2 linked regions of the Labrenzia sp. PHM005 genome follow. The protein of the gene in region 2 binds, or shares a complex with, the protein of the main gene of each other region. Links are inferred from orthologs where the notes say so. Each region holds a gene or a part of one and is shown on either strand. Other genes may lie near its edges.

Region 1 (10,224 bases), 3.6 Mb from region 2 along the record:
GGCAGATGCTGTCGGCAGACAGAGGGGCAGGAGAATATCAGCCAGGAATTTCAAGGGACCTGCACCGTCCATCCGGGCCGATTCTTGAAGCGTATCCGGCACAGTCATCAAAAACTGGCGGAAGAACAACGTTCCGAGACCAGAGGCTGCCAACGGCAGGATCAGGCCCGCACGCGTATTCACCAGACCAAGCTCCGCTGCTACGGAATAAGTGGCCAGAAAGCGGGATTCCAATGGCAGCATCAAAGTCAACAACAACAGCCAGAAAATGACGGACGCAAACCGGACACGAAAATACAAAAGCGCAAAGGCCGCTAGAAGCGAAACAAGTGTTTTCAAGGCGGCAAAACCGGCCCCGAACACAAAGGAATTCCACAACATGCCAATGGCTGTGATATCGCCTGAAAATCCGGAGCTCGCGGTTAAAAATGCGCCGTAGTTGTCCAAAACATGCGTTCCAAGGTCCAGACGTGGCATCACCCGCGTTCCTGGCGCATGTGTCGTTGCAGCAAAAAGCGCATAGACGGGCAGGCTCATGAAAAGCGCGCCACTCATCAGAACAAAATGATCAACGAATTGAGCGCGCAAACGCTGCCAGGAAAGCATCAATGGGACATCCAAATTTTCCGAAGCGCCGAACCTAGACCTATTCGCGGTTCAATTGAAAGCAATTTGGTCCAACATGCTCTAAAGCACAACAATGCCGGAATGTTTGGCTTTGTGCTCCGGCTCCACATGAATGGTGATACGGGCGCCAGGCACATCTTCGCTGATCGCTTCTTCGATCCGATCACAAATGGAATGGGCCGACTCAACCGTCATCGTTCCCGGCACGACAAGATGAAAATCGATGAAAGTCGTTCGTCCGGCAATGCGGGTTCGAAGGTCATGCGCTTCCAGCGCGCCTTCGCCCTGCTCCGAGATCTGAGCGCGGATTTTATCAAGAACATCGGCAGACGCGGCTTCATCCATCAATCCACCGACCGATTCCTTGACCAAGCCCCAGCCGGACCACAACACAGTCAAGCCAACCAAAACCGCGAGCACCGAGTCGAGGACATTCCAGCCGGTCAAGAGAACCAGAACGACACCAACCAGCACACCCAGCGAACTGATGACATCGGTGAAGAGGTGTTTGCCATCAGCAACAAGTGCTGGTGAGCGAGCCTTGCGGCCAAATCGGACAAGATAGGCGGCCCACAAGCCATTGATGGCAGCGGCCAGAACGTTCATGCCGATGCCGGGCAAGGAAAAATCGGGGCTGTCGCCTTGAACAAACCCCAGCCAAGCGGCTCGGAAAATCGAAAGCGCGGCCAGAACAATCATCACCCCCACCAAAACGGCGGCAAAATACTCTGCCTTGTCGTGGCCATAAGGATGGTTGCTGTCTGCAGGTTTTGAGGCAAACCAGATGGCTGCAAGGGCCGCGACCGAAGACGCTATGTTGACGATGGTTTCAAGAGCGTCGGAATAGAGCGCAACCGACCCGGTCAGCCAATAGGCGCCGAACTTCAGGGCAAGAACAATTATGCCGACAACAATGCTGAAAAAGGCAATCCGGAGCCGGAAACCATCCGCCATAAAGACCCCCTAAGGCCATGGCGGCCTGATGGTGTGCAGAGCGCTGCAAGGGGTATCAGGTTTTACTGCCAAGGCAACCGGCAAACCGGGATTTCAAAGGAAAAGCATCGCCGAGAAACGGCAAAAGGTTCTAAAAACCCTTTTTCCAATCCATGGCAGCCGCACCGATGATCCGGCCTGGACCATCATTGTCTTCCACTTGAACAAGAATGATGCACCTGGCATCGCCTGACAGGTTCAGTTTCGACTTTGCCATGCGGAAGGTTTCGTCTCCACCGGACCACATGCCCATCGGGACGAGGTCGCGAACCACGTTGACGTATTTGATCTCACGGCCAGCGTTTTCACCGCGGCCAATCTCGACCGTCGCTTCATCCTGAACCCGCAAGAAATAGACCGTTGCCATTTTGGCCCCTTTAGGCAGCGCGCCACCAACCTGCGCTTCCACGGCCATATCGGATATTTTTAGAGAAACGTTTGTGGACAGCGGGGAGGCCCGGTCAAGTGCTGCGCGCACATGATTTTCCCGGCTGCCAACCACATGCTCTTCACCGTTGATGACCATCTGCGGCGTATAAACAGACCGGTCTCCGCGCCTTTGCGCATAGGCCCGCTGCCGCTGGGAATGAACCGGACTTGCAAGTGTATCCTTCCAGCCGAGATAGTCCCAGTAGTCCACCGGCATCAACAATGTGAGCACGCTGTCGTCTTCTTTAACGAGCTGTTCAGCGAGCCGATCTGCAGGTGGGCAGGAGGAGCAGCCCTGACTGGTAAAGAGTTCAATCACCTTCCGCGGCTCTGCAATCGCATCATCAACAAATGCGCCAGTAGAAATTATCCCGCAGATTACAAAAAAACCCGCTCGGATAGCCTGTGTTGCCACCCGGGTGTAGCTGCCCGCCATTGACTGATGTCCCGTAACTGTTTCAATCAAAATAGTCGGGAGCCTTGTAAATCGCGAGTCACGTGCCAGTGATACTGGCAGATTTCCGCTGTTTTCGCGTGTTTGTGAATAAAGCCCGTATTCCGGTGATTATTCTTCAGAAGATTAGCCCTCAGCGATAATCTTCCGAAGCTCAGGCAAAAATCCTGTCTCGTAGTTTGTCGGATCCAGCGGACCGATGAACTTGTAACGGATGGTGCCGGTCTTATCGACGATGAAGGTTTCCGGCACGCCGTAAACGCCCCAGTCAATGGCCGCACGTCCGGTGTTGTCGACACCGATCCGGTCATACGGATTGCCTAGGCTGCCGAGGAACCGGCGGGCATTTTCCGGCTTGTCCTTATAATTGATGCCGATCATCTGAAAGCCGTCCAATTTGGCCAGATCTTCAAGCAGCGGATGTTCCTGGCGGCACGGACCGCACCAGGAGGAAAAGATATTGACCACAGACACCTGGCCGATCAGATCACCCCGGGAGAACCCCGGCATCTGAACACCGTCCTTTGACAGGTCTTCCAAGTGCGGCAGCGCGAATTCCGGCGCCGGTTTGTTGATCAAGGCAGACGGGATCTTGCTCGGGTCCCCGCCCATCAGAAGCTGAAACAGAAACAGGAATGCCAGGCTGACAAAAACGATCAGCGGCAAGAGCACAAGAACCGGAAATCCGCGTTTTTTCGGAGTCGTGCTTGTTTCATTTTCCATGGAACTCATGAGGACAGGGTGCTCCCGTGTTCCGGACGTGCCCGGGTAATGCCTTGATCTGCAAGATCCTTGAGCGCCTTTTCCTGGGCGGTTTTATCGATACGCACCCAAGCAATCAGTGCCACTACCGTCAACAGACATAGACCGTAGGAGGCGATGATAAATCCGGCGTGTGGTCCAAGATCCAAAATCGTCACTCCGCAGGTTGGGCGGCCCCGGCAGGGCCCTGATGTGTGGCACTCGCCGCGCGCATGCGCATGGCACGCACACGCCGGCGCAGGATTTCGTTGCGCATCGCCATGAAGTGAATGACGAAGAACAGCAGGGTGAATGCGGTGGCCATGACCAAAAGAGGCCATAGAATGTCAGGGTGAATGGTCGGACCATCCATGCGAACGACACTCGCCGGCTGATGAAGTGTGTTCCACCAATCAACGGAGAATTTGATCACCGGCAGGTTCAACGCGCCCACCAGGGTGAGAACCGCAGCTGCCTTTCCGGCCTTGATCGGGTCATCCATGGTCCGCCAAAGGGTCATCAGACCCAGATACATGATGAGCAGAACCAGCACCGACGTCAGCCGGGCGTCCCAGACCCAATAGGTCCCCCACATGGGTTTGCCCCAAAGAGACCCTGTCACCAGAGCCATGAAGGTGAAAGCCGCACCGATCGGAGCAGCGCTTTTGGCCGACACATCGGCCAGCGGATGTTTCCAGACCAAAGTGCCAATCGATGAAATCGACATCACCGTATAACACATCATGCACAGCCAAGCGGCCGGAACATGAATGTACATGATCCGTACGGTGTCACCTTGCTGATAGTCCTCGGGCGCCATGTAGAAACTCATGTAGAGCCCAGCGGCGAAGAACAGGACGCACAGACCGATGAGCCAGGGCAGTACGATCTGCACCAGTCTCAAAAAGCGCGTCGGGTTTGCGTAATCCCAGAAAGCCATGGAACCGTTCTAATCTAGTGACGTGCCTGCTTCAATGCACAAGCGCGTCACAAAACGCATTGCGTTTGGTCAAGTCGCAGAAAGACCACGCCATCACAAATATGGGAGACGCTGGTTTCGTTTCTATGAGGCGGCCCTCAATCGGAAGCGAATCGCAGAGCCGTCGCCGATGCAATCGGCCCAATCACTGCCGCGATCAGAGATAGGGCGCACAGAATCAAGAACGGTGTCAAAAACGGCACCGGGTCGTGAATCGCTGCATCAGCGGAGCTGACCCCAAAGATGAGCACCGGAATGGCGAGCGGCACCACCAGCACAGCCAGAAGCAATCCGCCGCGGCGCATCGAGACCGTCAGCGAAGCCCCAATAGCACCGATCAGCGTCAAGGCCGGCGTTCCGACCAGAAGCGTTGCGGTCACCGCCGCCATGGAAACCGGATCCAGGTTCAAAAAGATGCCGAGTAAAGGCGCTGCAACAACCAGCGGCAGGCCAGTGGCCACCCAGTGGGCCAGACATTTGATCAGGACAACCATCTCGAGAGGGCGCCCGGCCATTAGCATCAGATCAAGGGTACCGTCATCCCGATCCGCCTGAAACAGCCGGTCCAGCCCGAGTAGCGTCGCCAAAAGAGCACCGATCCAGAGAATGGCCGGCCCGATCCTGGCCAGCAGGTTGAGATCTGGGCCAACACCAAAGGGAATCACGGTCACTACTGCGAGGAAAAACAAAACCCCGACAAGGGCGCTGCCGCCAACCCGGACGGAAAGACGCAAGTCCCGCTGAAACAGTTCCGTTGCCCATCCGCTCATGTCAGGGTCTCCTCAAAGGTCTGCTCGGTCAGCTTGGCGGCTTCCAGATGCAGCACCTGAGTTTTGGCAAGGGCCAATTTGGTATGAGTAGCAGTCACGATCTGTCCGCCTGAGGCCAGATGCCCGTTCATAAGATCCAGAAGCTGTTGTTCCGACTTGTTGTCGAGTGCGGATGTGGGTTCATCCATCAACCAGATCGGCCGGGGGGTGACCAACAGCCGGGACAGAGACAAACGCCGCTTTTGACCGGCAGACAAATAAGCAGCAGGCAGATGGGCCGTGTGACCAATTCCAAGGAACTCCAGCGCCTGAATGGGCTTTTTCAGATCTGCGTCAAACCCGCTGACAAACGCAGGCGCGGTATAACTCCGCCAGAATTCCAGGTTCTCCAGAACAGACAGAGCGGGTTTCACTGCATCCTGGTGGCCGAAATAATGTGCGTGTTCGTGTGCGGGCTTGTCATCGTCGCCTCCAGTCAACCGGATCGCCCCACTAGCCAACGGAACAAGCCCGGCAAGCGTGCGCAGCAGAGACGATTTGCCGATGCCGTTGGCGCCGGTCACCACAAGGGCGGTTCCTTGATCTAGCGAAAATGAAAGATTTTCAAACACCCGGCGCCCGCCGCGGTCGATGGTCAGGTTTTCAGCAATTAAGGTCAGGGCACGGCTCCGGCGGCTTGTCCAGTTTGTCCGCCTTGTTAGTGCCTTCTTGTGGGATATGGCAAGCCAGCACGACGCGCATGGGCCATTTCGGGCAAAATTTGCTCTCGGCTTGATCTCTCAAGAGCGGCAGGAAGCCACGGAATGTTAATGTCCCCATGTCATAAATACGGAAGAATACGCATAAAGGAACTTTTCGTGCAGTCTCCGGACAATCCGACACCTACTCGCCTGCTAAATTTCCCCTTGGCAGCGCGCCTCGAAGACGTGGCAAAACGGATTGCCGGTCTTCTTGGCGCCAATGGATCGGACAATCAGGCCGCCCAATTGATGGCCTTGTTTACCTTCGCTATCCGCGTGGGTGGAGCTGCGCTCGCCTATCTGTCTCAGGTTGTTCTTGCCCGATTGCTTGGCGCGCATGATTACGGAATATTTGCCGTGGCCTGGACCGTCGTCATAATCCTTGGCGTGATGGCCTGTGGCGGTTTTTCGGCTTCTGCAAGCAAGTTCATCCCCAAATACCGGCAAGCCGAGGATCCTGCCAGCTTACGCGGGTTCATTCGCACCAGCCGGTTATCTGCTCTCATTACCGGCACAGGAATAGCCGCGATCGGGATCGCCGCGATCGCGCTATTGCGTCCGATGATTGATGCGTCCTATGTCGCGCCGCTGTCAGTGACGCTGCTCGCCCTGCCCTTTTTTGCATATGCCATGGCCCAGGATGGCATCGCACGCAGTCACGATTGGCCATTCCTCGCCATGCTGCCGACCTATATCTGGCGGCCAGCGGCACTCTTGATCATTCTGGTGATTGTGATCGCCTTCGGCTTGGGTGCGACCGCGTTGACGGCCGCCTATGCTGCGGTTTTATCCGCTCTTCTGGTAGCGCTTTATCAGCATATGCACCTTAATGTCCGCTTGAAGCCTTCCTTGCCGGACAAAGCCAAGACCACGGATCTGAAACTCTGGTTCCTGGTCTCGTTGCCGATGCTGGCGGTTGATGGCTTTTTGCAGCTGATCACAAGCGCAGATGTGATTATGGTCAGCTTCTTTGAGGACCCGGATCAGGTTGCAGTTTATTTCGCAGCCTCCAAAACCCTAGCGCTGGTGCATTTTGTCTATTTTGCTGTGCGCGCGGCCTCTGCGCACCGCTTTTCGCGTTATCTGCACAGTGGTGATATGGACGGCCTTGCCACTTATGTCCGCCAAGCGGTCGGTTGGACGTTCTGGCCCTCTTTGGCTGCTGGCGCCGGCTTGCTTCTAATTGCCCCCTTGCTGCTGCGTTTGTTTGGTGCCGGCTTTGAAGACGGGTTTTGGCTGATTGCCCTTCTGATGATTGGTGTTCTGGCCCGGGCCTCAATTGGCCCCGCCGATGCCCTGCTGACCATGACCGGCTTACAAAAAACCTGCGCCGGCATTTATGGAGCGACATTTGTCCTGAATGTTGTGCTCAATCTGATCATGATCCCGTGGCTCGGCCTGGCTGGAGCTGCAATCGCAACGAGTTGCGCAATTTTATTTGAAACCACAGCGCTTGCATTGGCTGCAAAATACAAGCTCAATATCACGACCTTTATTATCCCCTTGTTGTTTCACCCTAGGAACCCTGCCGTTTGACCGGTCTTTCCGAAAAACAGGAACAGCTTGAAGCTGTCTGGATGGATCCATTGGCGGCGAACTTACCGCTTGACCAATGGCAGGATCTTGCCGGGACGGCATGCGATCCCAATCCTTTTTTCACACCGAGTTTTCTGCAGCCATATCTTCGTGCTTTTCCCGCTAAAAGCGTCCAACTCATGGTGGTACGGGACAGGTCAAGCGGAGATTGGCTGCTAACAGCACCGATCGGACGGCGGCCAGCCGGTTTGGCTATGCCGGTCAATACAGCCTGGACATCACATTATGCCCCGCTCGGGACACCGCTCCTCCATCCGGACGCTCAAGCAGATGCAATCGCCCTCTTCCTGAAATCAGCGGCCGGCTCTTCAAACACACTTGCCTTACCGTTTCTGCCTAAGACAAGCCGAATTGCCCAACTCGCCTTAAAGGCCGATGGCTGGACCGCTGGATGGAGCCAATTGGTGGAAAGGGCCGGACATGGCTCCGGGGACCTTGGGGCAACTCAGTATGAAGCTGCGTTTCATGGCAAACGGCGCAAGGAAATGCAGCGTCAGTTACGCCGCTTGGAAGATCATGGTTCGATTAGCGTCCGGCATCTTTTGGGCAAGGAAACGATTGCCGGTTTTGAAGCATTTCTGGAGCTGGAAGCCAAAGGATGGAAAGGCCGGGCGGGCACGGCGCTCGCCAACACTCCGGAAACTGCTATGTTTTCCCGGGAAGCTATCCAAAACCTGTCAGCCTGGAACAGAGTGCGCATCGATCAATTGTGGGCAGGTGACACACTGGTAGCGGCACTTGTTCTGTTTTTGGAAAACGGCCGGATATTTTCCTGGAAGATCGCTTTTGACGAGACCTTTGCCCGGTCCTCTCCAGGATCTCAGATCGCAATCATTGCCCTCAGAAAAAACCTAGAGACACCCGGCTTCATCAAAGCGGATTCCCTTGCAATTCCTGGACATCCGATGATCGGCGCCTTGTGGCGGGGCCGGGTTCAAGTGGGAACGCTTTTGCTGGCCAAAGGCGCGGTTGGCTCGGCTTTGGCAGGGCTCGCAGCGACAGACCTCAAGGTTGAACAATCCTTACGGAAAAAAGCGAGAGCCCTGAAGGCATTGATCGACTGAATTCGCTTAGAAAGCATTTGCCACCCTCAACGTAACTGAGGGTGGCTGTTCTTGTTTTCAAACCGGAAATCAGCGGCCGAGGTCGCTCTCCGGGTTGGCGCTGATGCGATGAATCGCAAGGTCAGCCCCCATGTGTTCTTCTTCTGCAGACAGGCGCAGTCCGGTCGCGGCCTTCAAGATCCCGTAGACAACGAAACCAACTGCGAACGCATAGGCCAGACCGACAATCGTACCAATGATCTGAGATGGCAGAGCGACACCACCCATACCGCCAAGGGCTTCCAAGCCGAAGATACCGGCAGCGATCCCACCCCAGGCACCACAGATGCCATGCAACGGCCAGACGCCGAGCACGTCATCAATCTTCAGTTTGTTCTGGCAGAACTCGAAGCCCTGGACGAAGATGACACCGGCCACGCCGCCGACGATCAAACTGCCAACCGGGTGCATGACGTCAGAGCCAGCGCAGACTGCGACCAGCCCCGCCAAAGCTCCGTTGTGAACAAAACCAGGGTCATTCCGCCCGGCAATCAGCGCCGTCAAGATACCGCCGACCATGGCCATCAGCGAGTTGATCGCCACAAGACCGGAAGCAGATTCAAGCGATGCGGCCGTCATAACGTTGAAACCGAACCAGCCGACACACAACATCCAGGAGCCCATGGCGAGCCAGGGAATGGACGACGGCGGAATGCCAATTGGGCGACCGTTTTTGTCATACCGGCCCCGGCGCGCACCGAGCAAAAGCACGGCTGCAAGCGCGACCCAGCCGCCAACGCCGTGAACAACCACGGATCCGGCAAAGTCGTGGAAACCGGCCCCGAAAGACGCTTCAAGCCACCCCTGGAAACCGAAATTTCCGTTCCAGATCATGCCTTCGAACAGCGGATAGGCGATGCCGACCAGAGCAGCCGTTGCCAGACATTGCGGCAGAAACTTCATGCGCTCAGCAATGCCGCCGGAAATAATCGCCGGGATGGCCGCCGCAAATGTGGTCAGGAAGAAGAACTTCACCAGTGTAAGGCCCTGAAGCTCAAAACCTTCGCCACCGCCGGACAAGGTCGCAGCATCGACAAAGAAGCTCGTTCCATAGGCAAAGGTGAAGCCGACGAAGAAATAGGTAACGGTCGAGATTGCAAAGTCGACCAGGATTTTCACCAGGGCATTGACCTGGTTTTTGTGCCGGACAGTTCCGACTTCGAGGAAGGCAAACCCGCCATGCATGGCGAAAACGAGAATGGCTCCGACGAGAACAAAAAAGACGTCCCCGCCAACGGATGGCGTATCCATATATGACCCCCAATTAGGCAAACAGCCCTTTGTTTGTGCTTTTCGGGATCCACTGCATTCAAAATGGATGCCAATTGAGCAATTGCCAAGAAAAACATCAGCTTCTCGCCATTTTTCAGGGCAATTAGCGTCAACAGGACTTTCTAAACGTTGTTTTACGAGCGAAAATCATAGGCACTTGCACGTTTTTTATGCAATCAGTGCCATTAGACTTCGAGCATCGTTCTTCTTAAAGTCTCATAGATCGCGTCGTCACTCATTTGACTGACGTTGAACCGCATAAACCTGTCCATCCCTTGAGACACGCTGAATACATTTCCCGGCGCAAGTACGATTTTGTTTGTTAGCGCCCTTTGCGCGAAACCAGCGGCGCTGACCCCTTCTGGCAATAGACACCAGAGGTAAAAACCGCCGCGCGGCATCAGCCAAGGTGCGATACCGAGCAGACCCAGCTTTTCCGAGACCTGAAGACGGCTTCGGGCCAGGCGGATGCGCAAGGCCTCCAAGTGCTTGCGGTAACTGCCATCACTGAGCGCCGCGA
Region 2 (10,094 bases):
GCGGGACTTGCTGCGGCTCTTGCCAATGAAGAGTTGCCAATCGCCAAAGCTGTTCTGGAACGCTCGGGGTCGCTCACCGAAAAAGACATCCTCAAACTCGCGGAAACGAAGGGGCAAGACTTTCTGCTGGCCCTCGCCAAGCGGGACCATGTCAGTAAGGATGTTACCAAGATCCTGATCAACCGTGGCGGAAAGGAAGTTAAACATACCGTTGCCGCCAACCTCGGCGCTGAAATCGAGATGCCGGAGTTCGAGACCCTGGTCAAAGACATGCCTAAGCAATTAGGCGATCGGATCCGTCATTTGCGCAAATCCAATGAAGAGCTGATTGAGGACTTGTTCAAGGACGACGGCGAAATTGCTGCCGGGACAGAACTCGAACCGAAACAAGCAAAAATGAGCCCCAAAGGCTGGCTGGTGGGCATCAAGATGGGCAAGACCACGCTCAATAAAGCGGTCTACCAATGTGCTCAGGAACACAATCTGCTTGATGCCGTTGCTCTGCTCGCTTTCTTCTCTGGAATGCAAACCAAATACGTCCACAACTTGATGGTCCGATTCGATTCCACCGGAATTGCCACCATTTGCCGGGCAACCGGTATTGGCGCCATGGAATTTCAGGCGATCTGCAAAGAGCGCTGCAAACATCTGAAGTTTCCCGAGACCACTGGTAGCAAATGGCTGACCAACTATCACATGTTGGATGAGACAGACGCTAAGCGGCTGCTGGCACTGATGAAGATTAAACTGAAGGCAACCGCACGCGCCGAAGCTGCATGATCAATGTCCTTTGCGCGGACCTCACTTGAAAAGAACAACGACGTAGTAAATACCACTGACACTATTATCAATCATCAAAATTTATTACGCTTTTCTTTGGTTTTTTAGACAAGTGTAAACTGTCCCCGCGGTAGCTATTGTAAGCCCTCAAGAGAACGGTCCGACAATGCTTAAAGAACTTATCGAACTGGCCAATGGCAGCACGCCGGAAAAACGGCATCAGCTTGTCGAGCATGTCACTGACCTATTCATTAATGGTGCTGACAGTTACCAGACTGAGGAAATCACGCTCTTCAATACGCTTTTGGAAAACATGCTTCCGACCATGGAAGCAGAGCAAAAGCAAAAAGTCTCTGAACAACTTGCACCAATCCCGTCAACCTCCCACGATTTGGCAGTTTCGCTCGCCGGAGAACAGATCGAGATTGCCCGGCCGATGCTGACGCAGTCGGAAGTTCTGCAGAACGAAGATATTCTCAAACTGGCCAAAACTATGGGCCAAAGTCACCTGCTTGCAATCTCTCAGCGCAAGCATCTGGAATCCAACGTGACCGATGTTCTCTTGGAACGCGGCGAACAGCCGGTTAAGCGTTCAGTCGCAGCCAACACCGGCGCGGAGATTTCAAACTGGGGTTCTCGACTTCTGGTGAAACTTGCGGAAAGTGACGATCAGATCCGCAATTCCATGATGGAACGCTCAGACATAACTGAAGCAGAACTCGAAAAACTCATCAATCAGATGCCCGGCAAACAACAAGACGCTGTCCGGGCCTTGCGCAAACAGAACGAAGACCTGGTCAACGAACTTTTCCAGAAAGCCAGCCGCGCGGTGGCGGCGACCAAACTGGAACGCAAAGCGACGCGGATTGATGCCAAAGTGATGCTCAAGGATATCCGGGCAGAAGAGATGCAGCTTGGCCAGGCGATCACCCAATTGGCCTTGTCCAACAACCTGTTTGATATCTGCTTTCTGTTATCCGAGCTGTCCGGGCTGGAGCAGAAGTACGTCACCAATGTCATGGTGCGTTACGATGCAACGGGCATTGCCGTCTTGTGCAAATCTCTTGGGATTACAGACAACGAATACTCTGCTGTTTGCAAGGCGAAAGCGACACACAACAAGCAGCCTGCAACTACGGTCAATAATTGGATTGCCGATTACCAAACCTTGTCCGACCGCGACGCTCGCAGACTGTTGTCCTTCATGAAGATCCGTCTCAGCACCCTTGAGGAACAAGCAGCCTGACGATACCGGAATTCATCAGGTCTCCACTTCCCGGGTGACAACAGCTGCGCCGGCTTCCAATGTCCGGTGGACCGGGCATTTGTCCGCAATTTCAAGCATTCTGACCCTTGTTGCCGCGTCCAAGTCGCCCTCAAGTGTGATCAGGCGTTCAAATCGGTCGATCCGCCCACCTTTGGCTTTCACCTCATCGGAACAATCTTCACAGTCCGCCGCATGCACCTTGCCGTGCAGCACCTTGGTGCCGATCCGGTCAACATCCAAGCCCTTCCGGTCGGCGTACATGCGCAGGGTCATCACGGTACAGGCGCCTAGTGCGGCTGACAAATACCCGTAAGGGGACGGCCCGCTGTCCAACCCGCCGACACCAACCGGCTCATCCGCCAGCAGCCGATGCGGACCGCTGGCAACCATCGTCTGGAATTTCCCCTGCCCTGTCTCGATTACTTCGACGCCATCCCCATCTGCACTCGCTTCCGGCTCCGCCATCGGATCCAGATAGCCGCTTGCCCAGCCTGCAATCACCTTAGCCGCATAGGCCGCGTCGCTGGCCCGCGACAGCAGGTGATCGGCCTTGTCGAGCGAAACAAAACTCTTTGGGTGTTTGGCCGCTACGAAAATATCGGTGGCATTGCCGACCCCCACCGTTTCATCCAGCGGTGCATGCATCACCAGAAGCGCTTTTCCAAGTTTTGACGCGTGATCAAGGACTGATTGCTGCTCCAGATCCTCCAGGAACTCCCGGCGGATGGTGAATGGCCGTCCGGCAAGACTGACTTCAACAGCGCCACTTTCTCGAATGTCCTCGACTGCAGATCCGAAGTTATGGGTGACATGGACAGCGTCGGACGGTGCTCCAATGGTGACCACTGCGCGAGCCTCTGGGATAGCACCGGCAACAGACAATACAGCCGCCCCACCCAACGAATGGCCGATGAGTAGCTGAGGCGCTTCATAGTTTTGACGCAGGAAATCCGCTGCCAGCTTTAAATCTTCTAGATTTGAGGAAAAGCCGGTCGAAGAAAAGTCACCGCCACTGCCGCCAAGTCCGGTGAAATCAAAGCGCAGAACCGCAATACCTTCCGCACTCAAGGCGCTGGCAATGTGGCGGGCGGCCGCAATGTCCTTAGAGCATGTAAAACAATGAGCAAAGAGCGCAAAGGCTCGAATGGGACCAGCGGGCAGATCTAGCCGCGCTGCAAGTTTTGCTCCGAGCGATCCATCAAATTCGAGTTTTTGCGGCTGCTGCGTCATCTGAAAACCCTCCAGCTTGGTTCCCGCCAGAGGTAAGGATGGAAGTTCTGAGTGCAAGTCACGCCTTGGTGTCTGCGGCGTGACTTGTTTGATCAAAATGCCTGTTAGTTTTGCTCGTCGGACTTGAGCAATTCGCTTAGGCGTTTTTCTTCCTCTGCCGACAATTTCCCGCCGGTTGGTGCGGCCGCATCAAGCCGTGTTCCAGATCGCCTGCGCAGCGCAATCACAACGGCCGCCAGCCCGGCAATCAGCGCCAGCGGGCCTGCCGCCCATAGCACCAGCGTGTGCCAGGCAAAGCGCGGCTTTAGAAGCACAAATTCGCCATAGCGGTCGACGAGATAGTTGATCACCTGGCTGTCACTGTCACCGGCCACCAACCGTTCGCGCACCAAGACCCGCAGATCCTTGGCCAGCGGGGCGTCGCTGTCGTCGATCGATTGGTTCTGACAGACCATGCAGCGCAATTCGGCCGACAGGGCCCTCGCCCGGGCTTCAAGCGCCGGATCTTTGAGCACCTCATCGGGTGTCACAGCCAGAACCGGCGCTGCGAAGAGCGAAACCAACAATGACAGGATTGCAAGAAAACGTGTCATGTACCCGCCTTACTCTGCCGGAACGCCGGAGGGGATCTTCTTTTTGGCCGCAGGTTTTGGCGCCCCGACCCGCAAACGCCGGTCGGCTACGGAGAACACTGCGCCAATCGCCATGATCACACTGCCGATCCAGATCAACGTAATCAGAGGTTTGAAATAAACCCGAACGTCCACGGCGCCATCGCCGCGGCTTTCGCCAAGCGACAGATAGAGCTGGGAAAATCCAACAGTATGAATTGCCGCTTCTGTGGTCGGCATCTGACGCGCGGTATAAACCCGTTTCGACGGTTCGAGATCGGTGACCAGAGCTCCACCCTGACGGATGGTGAAGTGGCCAACTTCCTCGGTAAAGTTTGGCCCTTGGCGCGGCGCCGCGCCATCAAAGGTCACTTCATACCCGGCAAGGTCGACCTGATCGCCAGGGCGCATGGTTTCGATACGCTCTTCCTGAAAGGCTGAGGCTGTCACAATGCCGAGCACTGTTACCCCGATGCCGAAGTGGGCAGTCGCCGTTCCCCAAGCGGAACCGGGCAAGCCAACCAGCCGGGAAAATCCGCGTTTCGGGCCGATTTCAAAGAATTTCACTCTTGTGAGAATTTCGGCAATCGCCCCGGTCATGACCCAAACAGCCAGTCCCACACCGAGCGGTGCCAGAACCTTTTCCATGCCCCAGAGCCAGAAAGTGAACAGCGTCATCAGCAAAGCCAGGCCCATGGCCGCATAGAGCCGTTGGCAAGCAGCAAGCAAATCACCGCGTTTCCAGGAAAGCACCGGCCCAAAGGGCACAGCGATCAGCAGTGGGATCATCAACGGACCGAAAGTCAGGTTGAAGAATGGCGCACCGACGGAAATCATTTCACCGGTGATCGCATCCAACACCAGCGGATAAAGCGTGCCGACCAGAACCGCCGCCGTTGCTGCCGTCAGGAATAGGTTGTTGAGCACAAGCCCGCCTTCCCGGCTGATCGGCGCGAACAGGCCGCCTTGTTTCAGCATTGGGGCCCGCCAGGCGAACAATGTCAGCGATCCGCCGATAAAGAGCATCAACAAGGCCAGGATGAAGACGCCACGAGCCGGATCAGTGGCAAAGGCATGAACGGAGGTCAAAACACCGGAGCGAACCAGGAAGGTGCCAAGCAGCGATAGGGAGAAGGTGAAAATCGCCAGAAGAACGGTCCAGACCTTCAACGCCTCGCGCTTTTCCATAACGATCGCCGAATGCAGCAAGGCAGTACCAGCCAGCCACGGCATGAAGGAGGCGTTTTCCACCGGATCCCAGAACCACCAGCCACCCCAGCCGAGCTCGTAGTAAGCCCAGTAAGAGCCCATGGCGATACCAAGGGTCAGGAAACTCCAGGCGATCAAAGCCCAGGGCCGCACCCAGCGGGCCCAAGCTGCATCCGTCCGCCCCAGAATGAGCGCCGCGACCGCAAAAGAAAAGGTAATGGAGAAGCCGACATAACCGACATAAAGCAGCGGCGGATGTATCGCCAAGCCGATGTCCTGAAGGATCGGATTGAGGTCATTGCCCTCAATCGGCGGATTGGGAATACGGGCAAACGGGTTCGAGGTCGCGAGAAGAAACAACAGGAAACCAGCGCTGATCCAACCTTGGACCGCGAGTGCTGTCGCCTTTAGATCCTTCGGCAGGTTCGCTCCGAAAACACCAACCAAGGCACCAAAAAACACCAGGATCAACACCCACAGAAGCATGGAACCTTCGTGGTTGCCCCAAACACCCGTGAATTTATAAAGGAGTGGTTTGGCGGAGTGGGAGTTTTCCCAAACATTGGCGACCGAAAAATCTGATACCAAATAGGCCGCTGTCAGAGCTATGAAGGACAGAAGCACAAATCCGAAAATCGCGATCGAAGTTGGTGCTGCAACCGCCATCAGCCGGTCGTCGCCTGTCAGCGCGCCCCACAAGGGCACAACCGACAGAATGAGCGTTAGCGCAAATGACAATACAAGCGCGTAATGTCCGATTTCGACAATCATGGTGTCTCGCGTCCCGTCCCTCGGTTCAACTGCCGCAAGCTCCTACTGCGCCAGACCTATTCAGCTTTAATTGGCAGCGCCCTCTTCGCCTTGCCAATGGCCTTGATCTTTCAAGGCCTCTGCCACTTCTTTCGGCATATAGTTTTCATCGTGTTTTGCCAAAACACTATCGGCCACAAACGTGCCATCAGCGCCCAAAACACCTTCCGTAACCACACCTTGTCCCTCGCGGAACAGGTCTGGCAGAATACCTTTATAGGTCACTGAGACTGCATTGGCAGTGTCGGTGACCCGGAACTTCACTTCCGCATTGTCGGACCGCTCAACAGACCCTTCCTCGACCAATCCGCCCAAGCGGATGCGCTGGCCAGAAGGAATGTCCTTGCTAGCGATGTCTGTCGGGCTTTGGAAAAAGACGATCTGATCGTTGAGGGCAAATAGGATCAAGCCAAGCGCCACGGCCAAAACCGCGCCTGCGGATCCAATCAAGGTCAACCGCCGTTGCTTGCGTGTCATTTTGTGTTCCGTCCTATATTAACGTCTTGCGTTTTCCGTCCTCCCCCTCAGGACGGGAAAGCTCGGATTAGGAGCCAGTTAGTCCTAGGTCTATGGCCGCGTCCTTGATCCGTGCCAAGTCGGCGGGCTTTTCAGCAAAAACTTTTTCCGCACGCTGGAGAGTTTCATTTGCTTTGACCCGATCGTCGAGGACCACATAGGACCTCATGAGCTGTTCCCATTCGGCAACCGTTCCGCCATTGGCATCAATGCGGGCGGCAAGACCGTGAACCATACTCTTGATCATGATTTGGCGATCGCCGGCGCTCATTTCGCTGGCTGCGGCCACTTCTTCCTCGCTCGGCCCGCGCAGCGCTGGCATCAATGCCGGAGTTTTACCTGTCAAATTGGCAAGCTCCCGCCGGGCAACAGCCACCCAGGCTGCTTGAGGATCGGCGCCCTCCAGAAGTGTTTCCCAAGCTGAAATTGCCGCATCATTGCGGCCTTCCTGACCGAGCGCTATTGCAAGAAAGAAATGCGGTTTGACAGCGCGCGGCTCCAATTCAACTGCGTGTTCGAAGGCTGATCTTGCCCGGTCGGTAACCACGCCCTCATTCGCAACGGTCAGAGCTTCACCCAAATCTGTCAGCCAGTCGGCACGTGGACCAAGCAGACGAATCGCATTGGCGTAGGCCTGCGCTGATCGTTGCGGTTGGCCAAGCCTCATATAAACCGGCGCGATCACAGCCCAGCCTTGACCGTCTTCTGGATCGTCTGCCAGGTGCCGTTCCACCCTGGCAACCAGCACCTCAACCGGCTGTTCTTCTGCCGGCTGATCGAAACGGGCAGCCAAAGGCTGGTCTTCAAGTTCCGGCGAGCCGATGGCGAGATAGAGACCAAGCGCTGCGGCCGGCAATGCGATCAATGCAGCAAGCTGGACGGACCGGGTTCGCAGTTTGGAAACCGTTTGATGCGAGCCCGCTTCCGACCGGTCGTGGACAGATAGGAGCCGCCGGGCTGTTTCTGTGCGCGCTGCTTCAGCCGCTTCCGGGTCTATCAAGCCTTGTGCAAGTTCCCGGTCAATCGCAGCAAGCTGCTCCCGGTAAACAGCTTCGTCCGCATTGGCGTTGGCTTCAGTGGCTGTGGCCCGCGATCTGGTCAGCGGAACAAGAACAGACAATGCGGCCAGCGCTGTCAGGACAGATATGAGGATCCAAAAAATCATGGGCGCATATAGACAACTGAATGTGTCGAAATGCAAGCAGCCCACTCTGTGACCGGCGGTCGCGGGATAATCCCTTGTTTATTTCTTTTCACGCTTGCTGCTCTGTTGCTTTCTTAAGGCCCGTTTCTCAGGCCGTGTGGACGCATTAGAGATATATTTCTCCGGCACCGCATTGTTCAAGGTCAAGGACGACCAGTATTGGTGATGCTGGTGCATCATCCAAGTGGATATGTACTGGGATGTAGCGATACAGGTCCAAGCCTCAAAACGCGAAAATGAGCTCCCTCATGCCGCTCGCTGGTTCACGAATTGGGTCCTGGCCGTCCGAACGGCCTAAGCCCGCCTGAGCGCTTTGTTGATCAACCGCCGTTCTGGAGTTGACTTGGCCAACTCATCGCTCGCCCGGGTCTTGGCTTTGGCGAGGGCGGCATGACGGCTGCGGCGTAATTGAGCGGCGTAATCCGCGCCGAAGTAAATCTCCGACAACATGATTGCCACATCGGCGGCGGCTTGATGGGCCTCCAATTGCTGACTGTTCGACTTTCCAAGGTCGGTAATCAGAGACCGAGTAACAATCTCCAGGGTCTGTTCGACCGCCTGACGCGTGCGCTTGCTGACATCGTTGACGGCAAACGTCTCTGATCCGCTGCGCACCATGGTCACCACACGCAACGCCCGGACTGCATCATCTATCGCTGATTGATTGACGTTCAGCTTTCCGTCCTGGCCGACCTTCGGCACCTGCAAGGCCCGGCGAACAGCGCTGTGCGCATTGTTCAACTCCCGCGTGACCACATCTGAGATGCTCCGCTTGGTATCTGCCAAGCGCCGGTGCCATTTCCCGGTGACCGATAGGTCCATATCCCGCTCAATGCCTTTGACGAGCGTGTTGTAATCCGACAGAGCGTTGGAGAAAGCAACTGGATCCGGATTGTTGTTGCGATGGTCGATCGCCAGGATGTTCAGACGCTCCGCTTCACTCATGACCACGTCGACAAACGGAGCGAATTGAGAACTGGCAATTGCCTTCGGATCATCATCACCTGCCAAACGGCCAGCAAAAGAACACAGCGCCGACGGTGTATCCGCCCGGTCGACCAAGGCAGCCGCCAGAACCGGAACATGATCCGGGAAACGGGCCGTACATTTGTCCACCATGCGCAGGACGTCGTGATCTTGTTTCAGCCGCCGCTCATTGATCCGTTCTGGAATGGCCTGCAGGAACGGCATAAGCCAACGTTCTGAAGAGAAAACCTTTTGAATGTCGCGCAATTCGGAAATACCGCGTTCGCCGCCAAGCTCAATGCCCATGCGGCGATGTTCCTTTTCCTCGATCTCGCCGCGCCGCAAGGCTTCGCCGATCGCATCCACAGACCGGGTGCGCAAAGCCTGAACCAAGGTGTCGACACGTTCACCGCTCACCGCTGCATTGCTGGCTTGTTCCAGCACCAGCTGAACGTCCATCGACATGACATCACGGCCGAGCCATTTCCAGACCTTGTCGAGCATGTCCCGGTTGATCCGGCCTTCCTGGCGGATCGGCAAAAACTCGTCGATCAGAAACGCATCCAAGGGCGAAAAGAACATGCGCTGAATCTGACCGCGCCGGATTTCTCCGGCTTCGATGTCCAAACCTTTTGGAAGCGGCTTGCGCAGGATTTCCAACGCAGACGCCAGAACCAATTCGATGTGCGGATCACTGTTGTTCTGAATCTTGGCGCGCTCAAGATTACGCACCAGCGCCTCAATCGCTCTCGGGCTGAGGCTGCTCAGATAGGTCCTGATTTTGGTTTCAATCTGGTCCGGTTGAGTCATTCACGTCATTCTGCGCGCAAGGTTTCTTGCGGCATGGTAAATGCCGATCCTTAAACAAGTATGTAGAAAAACGGTGGAATTAACGGATTGATATCCATCATCTGACTGCTCGAGAGCACTGCTCTTTTGCATCTGGACGGCATAATACAGATTAGACGCTTCGAAATTCGCGGTTATTAGCCGATGACCTTCCAACTGCCTTGTTTGACTTCACACGCCGTACCGCGCGCTTGCAGGACCCGGCCTTGCAAAACCATTTCATGCGTGAATTCCCGGCACCGGGTTTCGTTAACAGAATAAACCGGCCCTGGCCGGACTTTGCCGCTCCGGCCAGTCCGTTCGTTTTGCCAGGCGACAGAAACCCCAACGCCCCGTGCCTTCAAAGCCCGGTCCTGCGCTTTTTCCGCTGCCTTTTTATCGGACGGTTCCAGCGCTTCTCCAAGTTCATTATTTACAAAAACAGAAATTGCTTTGTTAGCTTCCGACCCAGCAACGCTCGCTCGAGGATCGCCAAACGACGATCCCCAGCCTCCGACGCCATTTGCCCCGGAAGCAATGGAACATCCACCCAAAAGGACGGCGGTCATCAGACAAATGGTATTGCGCAACTTCATGCGGCTGCACTCCAGAACGGCTTTGCGGTCCGAGGACCCCGGCAGGTGAATCAGTCGTAACGTGACTTTGTGGCCGA

The links.
Region 1: the proteins of ccmE (region 2) and ccmB are in contact, whole or in part, in a solved structure (PDB 8CE8), measured with the Escherichia coli proteins. The link is inferred for Labrenzia sp. PHM005 from one-to-one orthologs.

What each region holds. Positions count from the first base shown.
Region 1 is NZ_CP041191.1:1,350,204-1,360,427, reverse strand. The notes cover bases 3,158-6,139. They hold ccmB (heme exporter protein CcmB), read right to left. Parts: upstream 4,994-6,139; coding sequence 4,322-4,993; downstream 3,158-4,321. Other genes in these bases: FJ695_RS06120 (lipopolysaccharide biosynthesis protein), read left to right, coding at 5,851-6,139; ccmA (heme ABC exporter ATP-binding protein CcmA), read right to left, coding at 4,990-5,652; FJ695_RS06135 (heme ABC transporter permease), read right to left, coding at 3,420-4,184; ccmD (heme exporter protein CcmD), read right to left, coding at 3,232-3,423; FJ695_RS06145 (DsbE family thiol:disulfide interchange protein), read right to left, coding at 3,158-3,235. Also shown: FJ695_RS06160 (ABC transporter permease subunit), read right to left, coding at 1-606; FJ695_RS06155 (cation diffusion facilitator family transporter), read right to left, coding at 688-1,581; FJ695_RS06150 (thioredoxin family protein), read right to left, coding at 1,712-2,485; more of FJ695_RS06145, read right to left, coding at 2,630-3,157; more of FJ695_RS06120, read left to right, coding at 6,140-7,269; FJ695_RS06115 (GNAT family N-acetyltransferase), read left to right, coding at 7,266-8,393; FJ695_RS06110 (ammonium transporter), read right to left, coding at 8,463-9,683; FJ695_RS06105 (PLP-dependent aminotransferase family protein), read right to left, coding at 9,890-10,224. UniProt on the Escherichia coli protein: Required for the export of heme to the periplasm for the biogenesis of c-type cytochromes.
Region 2 is NZ_CP041191.1:4,958,545-4,968,638, forward strand. The notes cover bases 4,660-7,511. They hold ccmE (cytochrome c maturation protein CcmE), read right to left. Parts: upstream 6,385-7,511; coding sequence 5,935-6,384; downstream 4,660-5,934. Other genes in these bases: FJ695_RS22445 (heme lyase CcmF/NrfE family subunit), read right to left, coding at 4,660-5,868; ccmI (c-type cytochrome biogenesis protein CcmI), read right to left, coding at 6,452-7,511. Outside these bases: FJ695_RS22425 (DUF2336 domain-containing protein), read left to right, coding at 1-780; FJ695_RS22430 (DUF2336 domain-containing protein), read left to right, coding at 947-2,026; FJ695_RS22435 (bifunctional alpha/beta hydrolase/OsmC family protein), read right to left, coding at 2,042-3,277; FJ695_RS22440 (cytochrome c-type biogenesis protein), read right to left, coding at 3,382-3,870; more of FJ695_RS22445, read right to left, coding at 3,880-4,659; more of ccmI, read right to left, coding at 7,512-7,588; FJ695_RS22460 (hypothetical protein), read right to left, coding at 7,922-9,403; FJ695_RS22465 (RT0821/Lpp0805 family surface protein), read right to left, coding at 9,580-10,017. UniProt on the Escherichia coli protein: Heme chaperone required for the biogenesis of c-type cytochromes. Transiently binds heme delivered by CcmC and transfers the heme to apo-cytochromes in a process facilitated by CcmF and CcmH.